Regions from separate parts of the Pseudomonas sp. E45-MNA-CIBAN-0222 genome, predicted to be linked through region 2. Evidence: riboswitches for the same ligand, from Rfam matches in the RefSeq annotation. Region 2 holds a riboswitch; each other region holds the start of a gene.
What was found. A riboswitch is a leader RNA that binds a small molecule or an ion and turns the genes downstream of it on or off. The one in region 2 is predicted to bind cobalamin.

Region 1 (5,432 bases), on a different contig from region 2:
TCATGTACTCGTCGTAGTTGCCCGGGAACAGGCGCAGCTCACCGTAATCGAGGTCGGCCATGTGGGTGCAGACTGAGTTCAGGAAGTGGCGGTCGTGGGAAATGATGATCATGGTGCTGTTACGCGCCGTCAGAATCGTTTCCAGCCAGCGGATGGTGTTGATGTCCAGGTGGTTGGTTGGTTCGTCCAGCAGTAGTACATCCGGATCGGAAAACAGCGCTTGCGCCAGCAGCACGCGCAGCTTCCAGCCTGGGGCGACTTCGCTCATCGGGCCGAAATGCTGCTCAAGCGGAATACCCAAACCAAGCAGCAGTTCTCCGGCACGGGATTCTGCGGTGTAGCCGTCCATTTCGGCGAATTCACCTTCGAGTTCGCCGACCTTCATGCCGTCTTCTTCGCTCATTTCCGGCAGTGAGTAGATGCGGTCGCGCTCGGCCTTGACCTTCCACAGGTCCTCATGGCCCATGATCACGGTGTCGATCACGTTGAATTCTTCGTAGGCGAACTGATCCTGGCGCAGCTTGCCCAGACGCACGTTCGGCTCGAGCATCACCTGACCCGCAGAGGGCTCCAGATCGCCACCGAGAATCTTCATGAAGGTCGACTTGCCGCAGCCATTGGCGCCGATCAGACCGTAGCGGTTGCCACCGGCAAATTTGACGGAAACGTTTTCGAACAGCGGCTTGGCACCGAACTGCATGGTGATGTTGGCGGTAGAAATCAAAGACTTGTCCTGCGGGTGTAACAGCGGTGGTTAATCGCCTGCCTCCGTTCCCCATACCAAGTACGTACCAGTTTGATTCTGGCAGGCAGCTTTTCGAGCTCGTTCCAATCGGAGGCCGAGCTCAGCCATTTGGCATAAGTTGAGAGCAACATCTGGACGCGGTACCCAATGGGTTTGGCCATGAACGAAGAGGGTTCATGGCTAATCGTCAGGTACATGGTTGCGTAGGTGTGTCGGGCGTCGTATTGCCGGCTGCCGGTGCTTTGAGCATCTAGCGCGGCGTGAAAGTCGACAATGGTAACACTTGGCTCTCCGTTCCACAGCCCGCGCGTGCTCGGCGGCTAGACGAAAGGCCATTGCCCAGGTGGGCATGGCGGCCACTGTTATTGGCTATCGCCCAAGACACCCGCGCTTGGGTCACGGGCTCGGCGAGCGATACAGGTGCGTCGTGTCTACGTTGTACAGCGCCGAATCGGCAAACGCTTCGGCCGTCAGCACTCGGCCGACGAGGATCAACGCCGTACGGCGAAAGCCCTTCTCGCTTACCTTGGCTTCGATGTCGGCCAGGGTACCTGTCACCCAATCCTGATCGGGCCAGCTGGCGCGGTGCACCACGGCAATCGGGCAATCCAGGCCGTAATGCGGCAACAGCTCGGCGACGATGCGGGACAGGTGCTGAACGCCAAGATGAATCGCCATGGTCGCGCCGTGGCGGGCCAGGTCGTGCAGTTCTTCACCGGGGGGCATATCCGACTTGGTGGCGTAACGCGTCAGGATCAGCGTCTGGGAAACCTGCGGCAGCGTCAGTTCGACGTCCAGAAGCGCGGCGCAGGCGGCCGTCGCGGTGACGCCCGGAACGATCTGGAAGGCGATGCCAAGCCTCCGCAGGTGGCGGATCTGCTCACCGATGGCGCCATACAGAGACGGGTCGCCGGAATGCACCCGCGCTACGTCCTGACCCTTGGCATCGGCCTGCCGGATCAGCTCGATGATCTCGTCCAGATGCAGCTCGGCGGTGTTGATCACCTGCTCGGCGCCATGACCTTCGAGTACGGCGGCCGGGACCAGCGAGCCGGCGTAGAGGATGATCGGGCAACTGCGCACCAGACGCTGCCCTTTGACGGTGATCAGTTCCGGATCGCCCGGGCCGGCGCCGATGAAATAGACGGTCATGCAAACTCCAATCAGGAAAGGCGGGTGACGGCGATCGCGCACGTTGCGTTGGCGGAGCGCAGCTTTCCGCACAGCAACTTGGCTTTGCCGTCACTCAGGGATTCAGCCTGTGCCAGGGCGCTGGCCTCGGCGAGTCCGGCGCTGCCAGTCAGGCTCTTGCTGAGCGGCGAGGTCTCGCTGAGCGCCGCATCATACGGCGCGAGCTCTGCAGCTGACAGCAAGGCCAGGGGCAACTGCAGGTGCGCTGCCAGCTCGTGCAGGCCTGGCTCGTCCGTTTTGCGCTCACTGCTGGCAAGGCAGCTGAGCGCTGCGATCGCCAATCCATGCTCCCTCAATGCGCGATGCAGAAGCGCCTCGAGTTCGATCCGGCTGCAGCCCCTGCGGCACCCGAGGCCCGCGACGTACAACTGCGCACCCGACGCTGCAGAGGCATCGGGCGCGGACGAATCTTTGGCGGTTTGGAGGGGCATGGCGCTCAGTCGTAAGGACCGTAGCCGAACACGGTCAGGCATCAAGGGGGCGCAAGGACACCACGAAGCTTTTCCCGAGGTCAACCGTGGCGATTGACCCGCTCCAAGGCTCTGCGTAGCCTTCACGGGTCGAGGTTCTCTGGCGCTGCCAGAGCTAAGAGGGAACACGGAAAGCCGTGGCTGCCCCCGCAACTGTAAATGACTGACCCTTGGGTGCGCCGCGTAGCTGGCGCGCCAGCCACTGCAACTGACGCGGGAAGGCGAGGGTAATGGCAGGCGCGCCACGCGTTGCCCGGTCGTGAGCCAGGAGACCTGCCTCGCTACACATTGACAACCGGGCGGGGTGCTCCGGTGGTGCTTGTTGGCGCACGTCGCCAAGTAGTGTCCGCCTGCCTGCTCATCTATTTCTCGATGCTTGCAGGGCCACGATGAAAACCCTCTCCAAACTTCCCGTCACTATCGTTACCGGCTTTCTCGGCGCCGGCAAAACCACCTTGCTGCGCCACATGCTGGGCGATGCCGAAGGGCGTCGTATCGCCGTGATCGTCAACGAGTTCGGTGAGCTGGGCATCGATGGCGAAATTCTCAAGCAGTGCTCCATCGGCTGTAGCGAAGAGGAGGCCAACGGCCGCGTCTTCGAGCTGGCCAACGGCTGCCTCTGCTGCACGGTGCAGGAAGAGTTCTTCCCGGTGATGCGTGAACTGGTGGCGCGCCGTGGCGACCTTGACCATATCCTCATCGAAACCTCGGGCCTGGCGCTGCCCAAGCCGCTGGTGCAGGCCTTCAACTGGCCGGAAATCCGTAACGCCTGCACCGTGGATGCGGTGATCACCGTCGTCGACAGCCCGGCGGTGGCCGCCGGCACCTTTGCCGCATTTCCCGATCAGGTCGATGCCCAGCGCAAGCTCGATCCCAATCTCGATCACGAATCGCCTCTGCATGAGCTGTTCGCCGATCAGCTGGCCAGCGCCGATCTGGTCATCCTCAACAAGGCCGACCTGCTGTCGCCAGAGGCATTGGCAGCGGTCCGGGCCGAGGTGGCCGAGGAGCTGCCCGAGGGGGTCAAAGTCATCGAGGCGCACGGCGGCGAGCTGCCGCTGAACGTGCTGCTGGGCCTGGATTGCGAAACCGAACTGCACATCGAAGGGCGCAAGACCCATCACGATCAGGAAGACCATGAAGAGCACGATCACGAAGCCTTCGATTCTTTCTCGGTCGATTTGCCGGAGGCCGCTGACGACAGGCTGCTGCAGGCGTTGAAAGACGCGGTGGTCAAGCACGGCATCCTGCGCATCAAGGGCTTCGCTGCAATTCCAGGCAAGCCTATGCGCCTGCTGCTGCAAGGCGTGGGGCAGCGTTTCGACAAGCACTTCGACCGCCCCTGGCAGGCCGGTGAAGTGCGTACCACCCGGCTGGTCATCATCGGCCAGTCGCTTGACCCAGCAGCGATAGACGCCGAACTGAACGCGGCACTGGCGGGCTGACCGGCCGTGCATCTGCTGCGCACCCAGCCCGGCCAGCAATTGCCGGCCGACAGCATTGCCGACCTGGGCCAGACGCCTGGGGACATCGTCGTGCTGTGCACGGGTGATTCGCATCTGTCACTGCTGGCCGAGGTGGCCGGCCAGCTGCCTGAGGATTACCCCAGCCTGCGGCTGGCGAGCCCGGCCCAGTTGGGCAACAACGCGTCGATAGACTTCTATGTCGAGCAGGTCCTGCAGCACGCCAAGGTCATCCTGATTTCCGTTCACGGTGGCGTCAGTTACTGGCGCTACGGAATCGAACGGCTAGTGGAGCTGGGCCAGCGCGGCGCCAAGATCATCATGGTGCCGGGCGATGACAGCCCTGATCCTGAGTTGAGCGAGCTCGGCAACGTGCCGGCCGAGGATAGCCATCGGTTGTGGCAGTTCCTGCGCCAGGGTGGCATCGACAACGCGCGCCAGTTCTACCACTGCATCGCCAGTCGCTGGTTGGGCCGAAACTATGCCTGGCACGAACCCGAGGCGCTGGCGCGGGTGGCGATCTATCACCCCCATCAGTCATCCGCGTCCTTGGATGATTGGCAGCGCGACTGGCGAGCGGACGCACCGGTGGTTGGGCTGATCTTCTATCGCACGCAGGTTCAGGCGGCGAATACGGCCTTCATTGACACCTTCTGTGAGCGGCTGACGGCTCAGGGCCTTAACCCCCTGCCTATCGCCGTGGCCAGCCTGAAGGAGGCGGCTTGCCTCACGCAGGTCGAGGCCTGGCTGGAGCAGAGCGGCGCTGCGGTGATCATCAATACGACAGGCTTCGCCCAGTCCAGCCCGGACGCTCCAAACCTGCGGCCCTTCCGTCTGGACATCCCGGTGCTGCAAGCCATCTGCGCCCTGGATAACCACGAACAATGGCTGGCCAACGCTCAGGGCCTGGGGTCGCGAGACCTGGCGATGCATATCGTGCTGCCGGAGCTGGACGGCCGACTGATTACCCGGCCTATCAGTTTCAAGGGCCTGGCCTGGCGCAGCGAACGCAGCCAGAGCGACGTGATCTGCTACCAACCGCATCTGCCAGGCATGGACCATGTCGCCGAGCTTGCGCAGCGGTGGGCTTGCCTTGCGCGGTTACCTAACGGCGACAAGCGAGTCGCGCTCATCCTGGCCAACTATCCCACCCGTGACGGCCGCATCGGCAACGGGGTCGGGCTTGATACGCCGGCCGCTGCGCTGAACATCCTTCGCGCACTGCAGGCGCAGGGATACCCGGTGGCCGATCTGCCCGAGAGCGGCACGGCGCTGATCCATGAGCTACTCGGCGGCGTTACCAACGACCTCGATAACCTCGATTTGCGGCCCTGTGCCCAGAGCCTGACACTGCAGGAGTACCAGGCGTTCTTCGGTGGGCTACCAGTTGCCAACCAGCAGGCGGTGATCGATCGCTGGGGCACGCCCGAGCAGGACCCGATGTTTCGTTCTGGTCGGCTGATGATCGCCGGGCTGCGTTTCGGCTCGACCTTCGTTGGCATACAACCGGCGCGTGGTTATCAGCTCGACGCGGCCGCCATGTATCACGACCCCGATCTGGTA
Region 2 (5,432 bases):
ACTCCGATCCGATTCTCGAATACGTGCGGCAGGTTGAGTTCGAGACGCTGTTCTTCTTCCTTGGCATCCTCCTGCTGGTAGGCATGCTCAAGGAAATTCGCGTGCTCGACGGGCTGGTACACATCTATGACCAGGTGCCGGCGGTGATGGCCAACTACCTGATGGGCGTGATGTCGGCGGCGATCGACAACGTGCCGCTGACCGCCGCGTTGCTCAAGTCCGGGCTGGAAATGGGCGTGGCTGAATGGATGGTGCTGACCTATGCGGTCGGCGTTGGCGGTTCGCTGCTGGTGATCGGCTCGGCGTCTGGCATCGTCGCCATGAGCAAAGTGCCGGGGCTGACCTTCGGCAGCTATCTGCGGCACATGCTCTACCTGTTTATCGCCTTCAATATCGGCTTCGCCGGCGTTTATCTGATTGGCCTGTCGATGAGTTGATCGGCCGGCTGCGCGAGCGCGGGATTACCAGCTCAGGTTGAAGTGCGAGCCCAGCACGAAGCGACCGTCCTGAAGATCCCAGCGCTCGACGCAGACCTTCTTCTGCTCGCCGGGATGCAACTTCAAGCGGTTGAACGAGTTGGGTGACGTGCCGCGTAGACGTGTAGATAACGTAGTGCCGGCCTGCACCATCCAGATCTCGCGCTGCAGACCGGCGTACTGCTTGGACAGCGGAAGCACGTAAGGAAGATGGATGTGCCCGCCCATGACCAGGTCCAGGCCATGTTCGGCCCAGCGCTGCAGCGCCGGCTCGGCGCCATGCTGGAGATTGCGCAGGTCGCTCGGCACCATGGCGCCGAACGGCTGGTGCGCCACCACGATGCGGATCTTGCGCGGGTCGCTGTTGGCCAGGCGCTGTACCACATGCTCAACTTGCCGCGCTGTGACTACACCGTCCTTGTGCCGCCGTGGGTGGGTCGTATTCAGCCCGATCACCAGCGTATTTTCGTTCTCGAATACCGGTTCCAGCTCATCGCCGAAGTGGTGTCGGTAATTGCCGTACGGCGTGAAAAGACGCGCGAAGACGTTATACAACGGGATGTCGTGATTACCCGGGATCACCAGCGTGTCGCTCACCCCGTCAGCCTCCACGCGGCGCACGAAGGCGGCTGCACTGGCGAACTGCTCGCGGCGCGCGCGCTGGGTGATGTCGCCGGAAAACACCAGCAGATCGGCCTGGTGTTCGCGGACATGGTCCTCCAGGGCTTGGACCACGGAAGGCTGTTCGGTACCGAAATGGGTGTCGGAAATCTGCACGATGCTGGTCATGGGCGTCGGTTATGGTCCTGGCTGATCGGGGCATTGTTGCATTCGAAGCCTTTCGGCGTCCGCCGTTCCAAGCGGTGAGATGCAAGCGGAAATTGCGGCGCGCTGCGACAACCCTGCGGTTGCGTCACGTCCAGCCTTGGACTAACCTCCGCGTCGCCTCAGGTGCCCCCTGCAAAAGGGGGTGAAACAGGGAAGCCGGTCCATTCTTACGAAGATTCCGGCGCTGCCCCCGCAACGGTAGGCGAGTCGAGAAACCGTAATAGCCACTGTGCTCGCGCATGGGAAGGTGCGGTTTCGGGACGCCGCAAGGCGTACGCTCGCAAGCCCGGAGACCGGCCTGTCGCATTTCACTGACAGTGCGGCGGGCGCTGAGCGGGTGCGTACCCTTCGCGGTATTCACTTCTCCTCTGCAGTTCCTTCGTCTGTCTTCGTCGACTTTCAGTCGTGCGGGTGGGCACGACGGAGACCTGTACCTTGACTTGCAAGCCCCGTTTCAAGCCAGCGGCCTATGTGCTGCTCGGCAGCTTCTCCTTTTCCATCGGCCAGCTGGCCGCCGCTCCTCTCGACCTTGAACAGCAGGTGGTAACCGCTACGCGCACCGCGCAGACCGCTCGGCAAAGCCTGGCGGCAGTGACGGTGATCGACCGCGAGCGAATCGAGCGTAGTCAGGCGAGCTCGCTGCCCGAGCTTCTGAAGCAAGTGCCCGGCGTTTCGCTGGCGAACAATGGCGGGCCGGGCAAGTCCACCTCGCTGTATATGCGCGGCACTGAGTCCGACCATGTGCTGGTGATGATCGACGGCATCAAGATCGGCTCGGTGACCTCCGGTGGCTCGGCCTTGCAGGATCTGCCGGTGGAGCTGATCGAGCGCATCGAGGTGGTGCGCGGGCCACGCTCCAGCCTGTATGGCTCGGAAGCCATCGGCGGGGTGATCCAGATATTCACCCGCAAAGGGCAAGGGCTGGGCGTCAAACCGTTCTTCTCGGCCGGCTACGGCACCCATGACACCTACACCGGTAGCGCCGGTGTTTCCGGTGGCGACGGTCGTGGCTGGTACAGCCTGGGCGTCAGCGGTTCGGATACTGATGGCATCAACGTCAAATCGGTGGGCACCAGCGGCTACGAAAACGACGCCGATGGCTATCGCAACCTGTCCGCGACGCTGAGCGCTGGCTATCGTTTCGACAACGGTCTGGAGCTGGACGCCAACCTGCTGCAGGCCAAATCCCATAACGACTACGACAGCGTGAACCGGGCTCGCACGTCCGGGTTCGGCGCCAATGCCGATGGTGTGTCGAAAGTTGTTGGCACCCGTGCACGCTTCAGTCCGCTGGAGCGCTGGCTGGTGACGCTGCAGGCCGGGCGCAGTGAAGACAAATCCGATGCCTATCAGGACGGGCAGTTCTATTCACGCTTCGACAGCCGTCGCGATACTTTCAGCTGGCAGAACGATATCGAACTGGCCGCTGGGCATACGCTGATCCTGGGTGCCGACCGCCAGCGCGACGAGGTCAACGGCACCACGGTCTATGCCGAGGACTCCCGGGACAACGACGGCTATTTCGCTCAGTACCTGGGCGAGGTCGGTCGCCATGACTGGCAGCTGTCGCTGCGTCGTGACGACAACGACCAGTTCGGCCAACACGACACCGGCAACATCGGTTACGGCTATGCGCTGACTGACTGGCTACGTGGCACCATCAGCTACGGCACGGCATTCAAGGCGCCGACCTTCAACGAGCTGTATTACCCCGACTACGGCAACCCCGAGCTGGATGCGGAAACCTCCGAGAGCCTTGAGGTCGGCCTTGCCGGTCAGCATGGCTGGGGCCACTGGGCGGTGAATGCCTATCGCACCGTGGTCGATGACCTCATTGCCTATGACGCCAGCATTTCCGCGCCGGCCAACGTGCAGCAAGCGCGTATCCGCGGGGTCGAGCTGGTGCTCGGCAGCCAATTGTTCGGTTGGGACTGGAACGCCAACTACAGCCTGCTGGAGCCGGAGAACCGCTCCGCCGGGGCCAACCGCGGCAACGAACTGGCGCGCCGGGCAAAACAGCTGTTCAACCTCGACGTTGACCGTCGGCTCGGTGCCTTCAGCGTCGGCGCCAGTCTGCACGCCGAGGGCCAGCGCTATGACGACCTGGCGAACACCAAAGAGCTGTCCGGCTACGCCACTCTGGACCTGCGTGGCGAATACCGCATCACTCCCGAATGGCGCCTACAGGCGCGCGTCGCCAACCTGCTGGATGCCGACTACGAAACCGCCGAGGGCTACAACCAGCCCGGCCAGGCCGCTTACCTGACCGTGCGCTACCAGGCGCTGTAAGACCGCGGCGCAGGCATGTCGCCCGCGCCCACAGAAGGAGACTGCAATGATCAAGCTTGCCCCGAGATACCAGCTGCTGGTTGGCCTCGCGCTTGCCGCGCTGCTGGCCATGACCCGCGGACAGCACTTCGCCAGCGTCAACCTGCCGAGCGCGTCCTGGGCGGTGTTCTTCCTCGCCGGCGTGCTGGTGCGGCCGAAGTGGGTGTTTCCGGCACTGTTTCTCGAGGCTTCGCTGCTGGATTTCGCCGCCATCCAGTGGGCCGGTGTCAGCGACTGGTGCATGTCGCCGGCGTACTGGATGCTGGTGCCGGCCTACGGTTCGCTGTGGCTGGGCGGCCGCCTCTATGCCGGTTGGCACCGTGACCAGTTCAGCAGCCTGGCGACCCTGGCGCTGTGCGTGATAGCGAGCGCCTTCGTTTGCTACCTGTTCTCCGGTGGCGGCTTCCTCTATTTCTCCGGGCGCTATCCCGAGCCGAGCCTGGCGCTGCTGGCCGAGCGCATCGCCACCTATTACCCGCGCTACCTGTCGACCCTTGCGCTGTATGTCGGTGCTGCCGTGGTGCTGTTTGTCGGCTTGCGGGTCTGGGCTGAGCAGCGTGATGAGGCGCGAGCATGAGCGAATCCAGCGAACGCGATGATCGCCACAAGGCACGCATGCAGCGCAAGAAAGCGCTGATCGACGAGAAGATTGCCGAAGCCCAGGACGAGTACGGCCTGCTACTGGTGCACACCGGCAACGGCAAGGGCAAGAGCAGTTCGGCCTTCGGCATGGTGGCGCGTGCGCTCGGCCATGGCATCAAGGTCGGCGTGGTGCAGTTCATCAAAGGTGCGGCCAGTACCGGCGAGGAGGCGTTCTTCCGGCGCTTCCCGGACGAGGTTCGCTACCACGTGATGGGCGAGGGCTTCACCTGGGAAACTCAGGACCGGCAGCGCGACATCGCCAAGGCCCGCGAGGCCTGGGCGGTGGCGGCCGAACTGCTTGCCGACCCTGAGATCGGCCTGGTGGTACTGGATGAGCTGAACATCGCGCTGAAGTACGGCTACCTGGAGCTGGAGCCGGTGCTCGCCGACATCGAGTCGCGGCCGCTGTTGCAGCACGTGGTGGTCACTGGGCGCGGCGCGCCGGCCGGTTTGATCGAGGCAGCGGATACGGTTACCGAGATGGGCCTGATCAAGCATGCGTTCAAGACCGGGGTGAAGGCGCAGAGAGGAGTGGAGTTTTGATGCCAGCGCTCAAGGCATTCGCGGACCGTTGCGTAGGGGGGATGACGCCTATTTCGTCCACCGTCAGCGTGGTCGGTGGGTTGGTAAAGCGTCATCTATCCTACGCTGCCGACGAGAGGCCGCGATGACCAGTAGACGCTGTCCAGCGCTGCTGATCGCCGCGCCCGCATCCGGACAGGGCAAGACTACGGTCACCGCTGCGCTGGCGCGGCTGCACAGCCGTCAGGGCAAGCGCGTGCGGGTGTTCAAGTGTGGGCCGGACTTTCTCGACCCGATGATCCTGGCCCGCGCCAGCGGCCGGCCGGTCTATCAGCTCGATCTGCGGATGGTCGGGGAGGAGGAATCGTGCCGGTTGTTGTGGGACGCGGCGGGTGAGGCTGATCTGATCCTGATCGAAGGCGTGATGGGGCTATTCGACGGTTCGCCGTCGGCGGCCGATCTGTCCCGGCGCTTCGGCGTGCCGGTAATGGCAGTAATCGACGGCTCCGCCATGGCGCAGACCTTCGGCGCCATGGCGCACGGAATGAGCAGCTTTCAGCCAGACTTGCCGTTCGATGGTGTGCTGGCCAACCGGGTCGGCAGTGTTCGGCATGGCGATATTTTGCGCGATAGTCT
Region 3 (5,432 bases), on a different contig from region 2:
AAGATCGTTCCGCTGGATGAGGTGGAGCCGATGTCATCTCCTTACTTCTCGATGATCCTCGTTCCCGGCGAGAAATGGCGCGGCTGAAGCTGCGATTATTCCCCTGTCCCACCCGACTCTCGGATGCCCTATGCCCGGCCTCGCAACTACCGCACCCGCCATCGTCGTACTTGGCGCCTCTGCCCTCGACACCGCCAGACGGATACAGCGCGTCTATCCAGGAGCACAGGTTTATGGGCTGAGCGGACGCGCTGTCGAAGCCGACAGGCCGTACGATAACTTTGGCGAGCATCTGCGCGATCTGTATCGAGCCAACACGCCGATCATCGCGCTGTGCGCGGCGGGGATTGTGATCCGCAGTCTGGCCCCAGTACTGGGCGACAAGGACAACGAGCCCCCGGTACTGGTGGTTGGTGAGGATGGCAGCGCAGTGGTGCCCTTGCTCGGCGGCCTGGCAGGCGTAAATCGGATGGCCCGGGAGATCGGCGCCGCACTGGAGGTCAGCCCGGCCATCACCACCAGCGGCGAGCTGCGCTTCGGCGCTTGCCTGCTCTCCCCGCCGTCCGGTTATGTGCTGGGGGATCTGGAACAAGGCAAGCGATTCGTCAGCGACCTGCTGGCCGGCGCGCCGGTGCGCGTCGAAGGTCCGGCGCCCTGGCTGGATGAACTCAGCCTGCCGCTCGACCCGCAAGCGCAACACCGGGTGTCCGTCAGCCCGCTCCGGCAGGACGATGCGTGCACGTTGAGCATCCACCCCAGGCTGATCGCGATTCATGTCGAACGCGTTGGCCCGGAACTGGATACCGAAGTTCAGCAGCTGATCGATGAATCCAGCTTTTCGCCGCACAGCCTTGCCTGCCTGATCGCACCGCTCCACCTCATGTCCAGCACCGAGCTGCAACACGTGGCCAGCCAGCTTGGCCTGCCGATCCGCTACAGCGACGACACCACGCAATTGCCGGCGCAGCACAGTCGCAGCCAGCGCGCACGGCTATTGCTCGCAGATGAGCCGATCGACATCAAGCAGATCGGTCAGCCCCGCGGCTCGCTGACGGTGATTGGCCTCGGACCGGGCGCTCCCGAATTCATGGTGCCTGCGGCGCGCCAAGCGCTGGACGAGGCGCAAGACCTGCTCGGTTACGAGACATACATAAAGATGGCCGGCCCGCTCAGGCCAGGCCAGGTCAGCCACAGCAGCGACAACCGCGAGGAGCTGCAGCGTGCAGCCCATGCCTTCGAGCTGGCCGCCAGCGGTCGCCGGGTTGTGGTGATATCGTCCGGCGACCCCGGTGTGTTTGCCATGGCCGCCGCGGTACTGGAAGCGCTGCACGCATCAAGCGACCCCCGCTGGCACGCCGTGGATCTGCAGGTGCTGCCAGGCGTATCGGCGGCGCTGGCCACCGCCGCCAAAGCCGGCGCGCCGCTGGGTCACGACTTCTGCATGCTCTCGCTATCGGACAATCTCAAACCCTGGACGCTGATCGAGAAGCGTCTGGAACACGCCGCTGCGGCCGATCTGGTCATGGCCTTCTACAATCCCATTTCCAAGGCGCGGCCCTGGCAGCTCGGGCGGGCGCTGGAAATACTTCGCCATTACCGCAAACCGGAAACACTGGTTGTGCTTGGCCGCGACATCGGTCGCCCAGCCGAAGCCCTGACTGTCACCACGCTTGGCGACCTCACGCCCGAACAGGTGGACATGCGCACGCTGGTCATCATCGGCTCGTCGCAGACCTGCCGGTTTGCCAAGCCGGACGGTGGCGACTGGGTCTATACCCCCAGAAGTTACCCTGCCGATTGAACGGAAACCTCGTTTTAGACGTGCCGAAAGCCGATAAACCCACTACCCTAGCGACGCTTGATGGTTCTGCCCCAAAGGCAGAGGCAAGAGGGAAGCAGGTACGCCCACGGGCTACTCCTGCGCTGCCCCCGCAACTGTGAACGGCGAGTTCACCTGCAAATGAAGTCACTGGCCTGATCGGCTGGGAAGACGCAGGTGCACATTGACCCGTGAGCCAGGAGACCTGCCATCAGCGTGCCGATCCCGGCGCCTTTCAACCCGCATCCCTCGGAGGGAGAACGATGCATATCGAACCTGGCGTACTCAACGCCGCAAAAATCGTCTTTGCCAACGCCGCAGCCGTTTCAACATTGGCCGTGTTCCTGCCCAAGCTGATGTGGCGCCCCGACATCTGGGTCAAGACCCTGCTCGCCGCGTTGTTCTTCTCCATCTTCATGGAGGTCTTTCACATGCCGGTCGGCGCCTCGGAACTGCATTTCGTGGGTGCGTCGGCTGTCTATGTGATATTCGGCTTCGTGCCGACGCTGTTCGGATTCGCTATTGGCCTGCTGCTGCAAGGGCTGCTGTTCGAGCCGTCCGATCTGGTGCACCTGGCGGTCAACTCGCTGTCGCTGATCCTGCCGCTGATCGCCGCCCATGGCCTGCTCGGCCGGCACTTCTTCGCCCAAGGCGGGCGCGTGATTCGCTGGGCCGAAGTGGTCAAGTTCGACGCAGCCTTTTACGGCGGCGTGGTGCTGATGGTCGGCTTCTGGCTGTCGCTGGGTAACGAACCCACGCCTCTGCAGAATTGGGCGATGTTCGCCGTTTCCTACCTGCCGCTGGTGCTGCTCGAGCCGTTGTTCACCTGCCTGGTTGTCCGCACGCTCAAACGCTTTGCAGATAACCCGCTGATCAGCCGGTTCACCACCGTCAAAACCCTCGCGACCGCCTGATCAGGCCACGCCAGCGCTGACGATCAGTCTTCGTCAGCGCTGCGGCGACGCAACAGGTAGCTGTCCATCATCCAACCATGCCGCTCGCGCAACTCGGCGCGGGTGCCGCGGATCTGCTCCGCCACCTCACCGACCTTTCCTGCAATCAGCACCTCATCCGCGGTGCCCACGTATGCGCCCCAATAGATGTCCATCTCCTGATCGACGAACAGGCAGTAGGTATCCCGCGCATCGAGCATCACCAGTACGCTATCCAGCCCGTCAGGAAAGCCCTCGGCCAATCGCCGGGCCGGCATGACCTGAAAGGCCTGACCGATGCTGTTGAAGCAGACTTTGTGCCGGGCCGCCAGCGCCTGCAGGCTGGTGATGCCGGGGATCACCTCGTAGGTGATGGGCTCCGGGCTCGCCTGCACGATGTCCTCGACGATGCGCAGCGTGCTGTCATACAGCGCAGGATCACCCCAGACCAGAAAGCCGCCCACCTCACCATCGGCCAGCTCATGGTGGACCATCTGCTCGAACACCCGTTGCTTGTCCTGATTGAGGTCGACAACGCTGGCCCGGTAGTCGGCGACACCTCGCACGCGCTCGGGGCATTCGGCCTCGACGAAGCGATACCCCGGCGTGTCGATGAAGCGCTCGCAGATGTGCTTGCGCAGGTGGATGAGCGAGTCCTTCGAGGCGCCCTTGTCCATCAGGAAAAACACGTCGACGCGGTTCAACGCCTTGATCGCCTGGACCGTCAGAAAATCGGGATCGCCTGCGCCAATGCCGATGATCAGTAGTGTTTTCACAGGTTCTGGCTCCATTGCGCTAAAGGTTGGTCGTTTAGACAGGGTTGTTCAGGGTCGCGAGCGTGTCGATGTGCTGATACTCCGCGCCCAGTTCTTCGGCCAGTTTCCGTGCACGGCCCAGGCGGATCGGGGCGCTCTCGATGTCTACCAGCACGACCGGGCAAAGACTCGGTTCCAGAGCTGTCGACTCACGCAAGCGGCCGTCCGTGAGGACCAGCAGTCGATGCTGCTCGGCGGGCTTGAGTTGCTGCCGACGACGCTGCCATGCTGCCGCCTGCTGCAAGGCATCCAATAGCGGCGTGCCGCCACCTGCGCCGAGATCAGCCAGCCATTGTTGCTGCACACCGGTCACCTTGTGACCTGGCCAAACCCAGTCGGCTTGCTTGCCGTTGGCCCGCAAAAGCGCCAGCCGCACTCGTTGCCGCCGGGCCTGCTCGAACACCTCGCCGAGCAGCCCTTTCGCCTTGCTCAGCGCACCGTGGCGACGGGTCGAGCCCGAGGCATCGACGATCACCAACCACACTTCACCCGCCCGCCGACTGCGCGGCCTCATGACGAGGTCATCGCGGCGCTGCGGCCTGCCGTTGAGCATAAAGGTCGCGGCCCAGTCGATCCGCCCAGACACGCCGCCGCGACTGGCGCCGTGCCGCCCTCCATTCACGCTACCCGGTGCTGCTCGTGCATCCGCGCCGGAGGCGCTGCGTGGGCGGATGCTCAGGGCTTTTTTGACCAGCGAGGCGGTTCACGCCGAGCACCCACAGGTTGAACCTGGGCCGGCAGCTGCCCCCAGTCGCCAGCGCCCTGATCATCCCTGGAGGTACCGGCGTCTTCCTTGGGTTGTGCCTGCGGTGACTGCTGCTGCGGCGGTGAAGGCGGCGTTGCCTGCTGCTGCCGATGACGCAGAACAAAATCGGCCACCGCATCGATGTCCTCGGCCTCGATGCGTACCGAGCCACGCCAGGCCGCATGGGCGCGAGCAGCTCGCAACCAGACCAGATCAGCTCGCAACCCATCGACCTCGGCGGCAAAGCAACGCTGACTGATTTGCTCCAGTGCTGCCTCGTCCAACGGAATATCGCTCAGCTGGGCGCGCGCTTGCTGGCAGCGCGCCCGCAGCGCCCCCTGCTCTTCCGACCAAGAGGACAGAAAGCGCTGCGGATCGGCATCGAAATTCAGCCGACGGCGAACGATTTCCGCCCGCTGTGCAGGCTGTGGCCGCGCGTCCAGCGCAACGTTGAAGCCGAAACGGTCGAGCAACTGCGGCCGCAGTTCGCCCTCCTCGCTGTTCATGGTGCCGATGAGCACGAAGCGCGATGGGTGCCGATGGGAAACGCCGTCCCGCTCCACATGGTTGATGCCGCTGGCCGCCGCATCGAGTAACAGGTCGACCAGGTGATCCGGCAGCAGGTTGACCTCGTCGACATAGAGCACGCCGCCATCGGCCTTGGCCAACAAGCCCGGCGAGAACTCGGCGCGCCCTTCACCCAGAGCTGCATCGAGATCCAACGAGCCCACGATGCGTTCTTCACTGGCACCCAACGGCAAGGTGACGAACTGGCCGCTTGGCAGCAGGTCCGCCAGCCCTCGCGCCAGGGTCGATTTGGCCATGCCGCGAGGGCCTTCGATTAACACACCGCCAATCGCGGGATCGATTGCTGCCAGACAAAGGGCCAGCTTGAGGTCATCGGCTCCGACCACGGCGGCGAGGGGGAAATGGCTATCGGGCATGGCAGGCATCCGTAGAGGCAGAAAGCGGTACGTAGGGTGGGATGGAGGAAAGGCGCTCGCTCATGACTCCTCGCTATCGATCAGCAGATTTTCCAGCGCTTCCTGATACTCGCCGGGCTCCTCCCAGAGCCCACGTTGCTGGGCTTCCAGCAGGCGTTCGAGGATGTTCTGCAGGGC
Region 4 (5,432 bases), on a different contig from region 2:
AGAGCTGATAGAGGCCGTCACCGACTGCAAGCAGTGTGAACGGCGCGACATGCGCAGCCGCACAGGATCGCGAGCAGCCGCTGAGGTGAACCTGAGGGTGCGCGTCGTGTTGTTGCAGGCAGGCCGCCAACGCCAGAGCGTCGTGCTTGGTGTCGGCCAGCCCGCGCGCGCAGCCGGCAGAACCGGTGCAGGCAATCAGGTTGGGCAGGGGAGCGGCTCTGTTGGTGAGCAGCCCGACTTGCGTGAGGGCTGCGAGTACGTTGTCCGCCTCGTGGATCTGCACATTTGGAATCAGTAGACCCTGCCAGGGCGTAAGCCGCAGGCTGCCATCTGCATGCCGCTGCGCCAGTTCGGCAACGGCGCCAAGTTGTTCGGCGCTGATCCGCCCTAGCGGCGCGCTGGCCGCGACCATCGCGAGCTCTGCCTGGCGTTGCGCGATGATGCCAATCGGCGGGGCAGCGGCAGGGATTTGGCGTTGGCATTCAACCGCTACGGGTGAAATTGCGAATGGCAGGCGCGCCTGAACCCGTCGCACCAGTTCATCGGCCGGGATGCATTCGAGCAGCTGACGCATGCGGCTCTGCTCAGGGACGGCGCACTCCAGAAAGGTCAGCAGGATCGCTTCGACCAGCTGTACGGCGTTCGCAGCGGCAACCATGCCCAGCGGTTTGTCGGTCGGGCAGCCGGCCAGGCCGAATATCAACTGCGGGGCGCCGGGGAGGGCGCGTAACCAGAGGTCGTGAGGGTGTTCGAGCATGCATAGGCTCTCACCACCATCGAGCTGGATGGCGAACTTGGCGGACAGGACGTGCAGCGCGGAATTGTTTTGCAAGAGCGCCAGGAGTGCGTCGGCCAGTGGCCGGGTATCCATGTGCTGCTGAGGGTCCAGGCCGGCCGCGGGGCTGAGCATGAGATTGCGCACATCGTCGGCATCGAGCACCGACGGGCCGAGGTTCGCTTCCAGCAATGAGCGGATCAGCTCTTGCTCGGATTCGGCACGTACACCACGGATCTGCAGATTGCTGCGGTTGGTCAGCTCGAGCACGCCGCTCGCAAAGCGCTGCGCCGCCTCGGCGATCGCGCGCGCCTGACTCGCGGCCAGAGCGCCGCCAGGCAACTTGACTCGGCAGATGCCGCCGTCCAGCGCTTGCACGATGCGCAGCAGGCCAGGGCAAGCGCTTGGGCGAGGAAAGGGCAGTTCAGTCATGGGAGGCATGGTCGCGCACGGTGCACCTGTAACCAAAAGACGCGGCGACCAGACCGGGAGAGTTCGTTGAACTCAGTTGGCATCGGTACACCCCGCCCGATGTTGGCACTCGCGACCAGCGTCGTCGGCAGGTCTCCTGGCTGACAGGTCTTCATCGTCCGCGGCCTTCCCGGTTTCCCAGTGGCGTGTGTGCGGAGGATTCGCTGTTTACAGTTGCGGGGGCAGCTCGGTCACGATCATCAGATCGCTCCGTATTCCCTCTTAGGCCCGTGGCGTGGTCGCGGCGGGCACCGACGAAGGCGCTATTATGCCCGCTTTGCCGGACGACGCGACAGCCAAGCCTGTCCCGACGAAGGCTTGGCATTGTGATGGAGAGGCGGGATGACGCCCTGGTTGACGGTGGTGGGGATCGGCGAAGACGGCTGGGCCGGGCTCGGCGAAGCGGCTCGGCAGGCTCTCGGTGAGGCAACACGCATCATCGGCGGTGATCGGCAGCTGGCGCTGTTGCCCGATCACTTGCAGGGCCTGGGAGAGTGCTGGCCGAAGCCGTTCAGCCTGGAACCGGTGCTTTCAAGTCGCGGCTCGCCTTTATGCGTGCTGGCAAGTGGAGACCCCATGTTCTATGGCATTGGCGCCACGCTCGCGCGGCAGTTGGATGCACAGGAGATGCGGGTGTTCTCAGCGCCGTCGTCAGTCTCGTTGGGCGCGGCACGTCTTGGCTGGGCGCTGCAGGAAACGGAGGTGGTATCCCTGGTTGCCAGACCGCTCGCGGCACTGAGCGCCAAAATATCTCCTGGTGTGCGGCTGCTGATCCTCAGCAACGACGGAACCAGCCCCACTCAGGTGGCGCAATTGTTGACGAGCCGGGGCTTTGGTGCGAGCCGTCTGACCGCGCTTGAGCATCTGGGCGGCGCCAGGGAACGGCGGCTGGATTCCCTTGCAGCGGACTGGTCATTCGATGTGATTGCCGATCTGAATCTGTTGGCTGTTGAATGCGTAGCGGACTCGAATGCCCAGCGCCTGCCGCTCACACCCGGTCTTGCCGATCAGCTCTATAGACACGACGGCCAACTGACCAAGCGGGACGTCCGCGCGCTGACCTTGGCTCGGCTCGCACCCATGCCCGGCGAACTGCTGTGGGACGTCGGCGCCGGTTGCGGTTCCATTGGCATCGAATGGATGCGTGCGCATGCCAGTTGCCGGACGATCGCGGTGGAGGCCGATGCCGGGCGTCAGGCCCATATCGAACACAACCGCGACGCGCTGGGCGTTCCAGCATTGCGTCTGGTGGCAGGCCGGGCGCCTGAGGCACTGGCAGGCCTCCCCGAGCCGGACGCGATCTTCATTGGCGGCGGCGTTACGGTTCCGGGTGTCATGGAGCAATGCTGGGCCAGCCTTAAACCGGGCGGGCGGTTGCTGGCCAATGCGGTGACCTTGCAGAGCGAGGCGCTGCTGATGAGCTGGCGTGAACGCATCGGCGGCGAGCTGACGAGGATATCCGTGGCGCATGCGCAGCCGCTGGGCGGTTTCGATACCTGGCGTGGAGCGTTGCCGATCACGCTGTTGCAGGTCGAGAAGCCGCGATGACCCGCATCCTCCTGCTCGGCGGCACGGGCGATGCCTTGCGTCTTGCTCGCGGCCTTGGCTCCTCGCATGTTTACAGTCTGGCCGGTCTGGGACGCGTGCCCGGCGACCTCCAGTGCCAGGTCCGCGTAGGCGGTTTTGGCGGTGCGCAGGGGCTGGCTGCCTTCATCGCGGCGGAACGTATCGAGCTGCTGGTCGATGCCACGCACCCCTACGCGGCGCAGATCAGCGCCAATGCAGCAATCGCGGCGGAACAGGCGGGAATTCCATGCTGGGCGTTACGCCGCCCGGCCTGGCAAGCAGGCGAGGGGGACAATTGGCACGAGGTGAACGACTGGGCTGAGCTGATCGGCGCCCTGGGCGATTTCCAGCGACCGTTTTTCACGCTCGGCCGCGAGCCGCTGGCGCACCTGCACGAAATTCCTGAACACCAACACTGGACAGTTCGTTGCCTGGACGCACAGGCATCGGCTGACCGAGCCGAAATTATCGGCGACCGCGGTCCGTTCGACCTTGAGGCCGAGCGGCAGCTGTTCGACCGGCTGAATTGCGATGTGCTCGTCAGCAAGAACAGCGGCGGCGACTCCACCGAACCCAAACTGCAGGTGGCTCGTGAGCGGGGCCTGCCGGTCCTGCTCCTGCGTCGCCCGTTGCTACCGGCGGTGAGCCGGGAATTCGCACGCCGTGATGAACTGTTTTCGGCGCTCAAAACCGTCGGCGTCGATTCCAGCGCCTGATCGCTCGCCTTCGCCCGTCGCTGCTATGCTGCGCGCCGCTAAGGAGAGAGCCAATGACTACCGCTGATTCACCCTACGCCCGCGTCTTGTTCGTCGGTCCCGACCTGTCTGAAGGCTCGTTCGCCGAAGTATTCCGTGCACGTCTGGCTGCTTTGCGCGACGAACAAGCGCTGCGGGACGTGATCGATACAGGCTCAGGCTACGAACCGCTGTGGAATGCGGTCAGTGAAAGCGGTCGGCCACTCTTGGTGATCGACCTCGAGCCGCAATCGAGCAGCGCTCATCTTGACTGGCTGCGTAGCGAACTCGTGCAGCTCGAAGGCGCTGAGCAAATCTTCGTGGCCAGTGCAATTGGCACCGCCGAGGCGCTGCCCGTCGAAGCGGCCTGCGCCTTGATCGACCGACCGGAGTTGCACCTGCCGTGCACCGACGTCGCACCGCTTCCGGATGTGCACGCCTGGTCGAAGATTCCCCTGCATGAGCACCGCGTGCTGCTATGCAATGGCCCGCGCTGCACACGTCGCGGTGCCTTGCCGCTGTGGAAGGGGCTAAGGGAAAAGCTCAAGGCCGCCGGCAAGCTCGAATGCGCCGGTGGCGTCCACATCACCCGGACGCAGTGCCAGTTCCCCTGCGATCAGGGCCCGACGCTGAGCGTCTATCCGGCCGGCAAGTGGTACCGGGTTCGCAACGAGGCGGAGGTGACACGGTTGGTCGACGAGTTGTTCGTCGCCGGGCGCGAGGTGCCCGAAATGCTGATGCCGGGCCAATGAACCTGTAGGGGCAGCCTGGCGTTAGTCCAGGCTTTCACGCGCACGCCAACTGCTTACCAGATTCTTGATCGCCAACCCGTTGGTTCAAGCGCATATACGAATCGTTCCATTGACACTCGCTTGCTAAACCTACAGCATTGTTACGATATAACATCGGTGTTTGAGTTTTAGCATGAATAACGCAAGTGCAGTATTGAGGTGGGTGGGTGCCGGAACGGCGCTGATGTTGGTTGGCGTACCGCTGGCAGGGGCACAGGAAGCGGCGGTACTGGACTCCGTCACCATCACGGCAGATCAGGAACGCGCCGATGGACCGGTTCAGGGCTACCGCGCCAAACGCACGCGCAGCGCGACGAAAACCGACACACCCATCGAGGAAATACCCCAGTCGATCAGCGTCGTTCCAGCATCCGTGCTGCAGGATCTGGACAGCCCGCGCGTTGAGAAGGCGCTGGACTTCGCCGGCGGTGTCGCCAGGCAGAACGACTTCGGTGGCCTGACCATGTACGAGTACAGCGTGCGCGGGCTGACCACCGGAGAGTTCTACAAGGACGGTTTCAGCGTCAACCGCGGCTTCATGAACCCACCGGACGCTTCCAATATCGAGCGGGTCGAAGTGCTCAAGGGGCCTTCGGCCAGCCTTTACGGACGCGGTGATCCGGGCGGCACGATCAATATCGTCAGCAAGCGCCCGCAGCTGGACAGCTTTGCCCGTCTCGATCTCAGCGCCGGTCGCTGGGATCGCTATCGCACTGCGCTGGACGTGAACACGCCGCTCGATGAAGACGGCAACATGCTCTATCGCATGAACATCGCCATCGAAGATGGCAATAGCTTCCGCGATCATCGCGAGGCTGAGCGCCAGTTCGTCGCGCCGTCCTTCAGCTGGGAGCTGAGCCCTGATACGCGGCTGCTGGTGCAGGCAGAGGTGGTGCGCAACCGCCAGACCTTCGATCGCGGCGTGGTCGCGCCCGGTGGCGACCTGGGCAAGGTGTCCCGCTCAGCGTTCTATGGCGAACCCTCGGATGGGCCGATCAGCAACGACAACGAAACGCTGCAGGCCGAACTCGAACACGACCTCAACGAAGTCTGGACGCTGCGCCTGGCCAGCCACTACAAGCAGGGCCGGATGGA

Region 1: linked by a shared signal. The riboswitch ahead of cobW (cobalamin biosynthesis protein CobW) and the one ahead of btuB (TonB-dependent vitamin B12 receptor) in region 2 are both predicted to bind cobalamin.
Region 3: linked by a shared signal. The riboswitch ahead of AAEZ08_RS02505 (energy-coupling factor ABC transporter permease) and the one ahead of btuB (TonB-dependent vitamin B12 receptor) in region 2 are both predicted to bind cobalamin.
Region 4: linked by a shared signal. The riboswitch ahead of cobG (precorrin-3B synthase) and the one ahead of btuB (TonB-dependent vitamin B12 receptor) in region 2 are both predicted to bind cobalamin.

What each region holds. Positions count from the first base shown of each region.
Region 1 is NZ_JBEOPU010000001.1:569,565-574,996, reverse strand. It holds gene AAEZ08_RS02545 (ABC-F family ATPase) at 1-724, opposite strand, end outside; gene cobM (precorrin-4 C(11)-methyltransferase) at 1,142-1,897, opposite strand; gene AAEZ08_RS02535 (cobalamin biosynthesis protein) at 1,909-2,367, opposite strand; cobalamin riboswitch at 2,483-2,701, shown strand; gene cobW (cobalamin biosynthesis protein CobW) at 2,796-3,851, shown strand; gene cobN (cobaltochelatase subunit CobN) at 3,858-5,432, shown strand, end outside.
Region 2 is NZ_JBEOPU010000016.1:13,269-18,700, reverse strand. It holds gene nhaD (sodium:proton antiporter NhaD) at 1-437, shown strand, start outside; gene AAEZ08_RS19885 (metallophosphoesterase family protein) at 462-1,265, opposite strand; cobalamin riboswitch at 1,409-1,620, shown strand; gene btuB (TonB-dependent vitamin B12 receptor) at 1,740-3,593, shown strand; gene AAEZ08_RS19875 (hypothetical protein) at 3,640-4,209, shown strand; gene cobO (cob(I)yrinic acid a,c-diamide adenosyltransferase) at 4,206-4,817, shown strand; gene AAEZ08_RS19865 (cobyrinic acid a,c-diamide synthase CobB) at 4,942-5,432, shown strand, end outside.
Region 3 is NZ_JBEOPU010000001.1:562,093-567,524, forward strand. It holds gene AAEZ08_RS02495 (precorrin-2 C(20)-methyltransferase) at 1-87, shown strand, start outside; gene cobJ (precorrin-3B C(17)-methyltransferase) at 131-1,801, shown strand; cobalamin riboswitch at 1,846-2,046, shown strand; gene AAEZ08_RS02505 (energy-coupling factor ABC transporter permease) at 2,083-2,733, shown strand; gene cobF (precorrin-6A synthase (deacetylating)) at 2,757-3,527, opposite strand; gene AAEZ08_RS02515 (vWA domain-containing protein) at 3,562-4,260, opposite strand; gene AAEZ08_RS02520 (magnesium chelatase ATPase subunit I) at 4,242-5,255, opposite strand; gene cobN (cobaltochelatase subunit CobN) at 5,316-5,432, opposite strand, start outside.
Region 4 is NZ_JBEOPU010000001.1:555,267-560,698, reverse strand. It holds gene cobG (precorrin-3B synthase) at 1-1,216, opposite strand, end outside; cobalamin riboswitch at 1,317-1,517, opposite strand; gene cbiE (precorrin-6y C5,15-methyltransferase (decarboxylating) subunit CbiE) at 1,589-2,794, shown strand; gene AAEZ08_RS02475 (cobalt-precorrin-6A reductase) at 2,791-3,528, shown strand; gene AAEZ08_RS02470 ((2Fe-2S) ferredoxin domain-containing protein) at 3,582-4,298, shown strand; gene AAEZ08_RS02465 (TonB-dependent siderophore receptor) at 4,471-5,432, shown strand, end outside.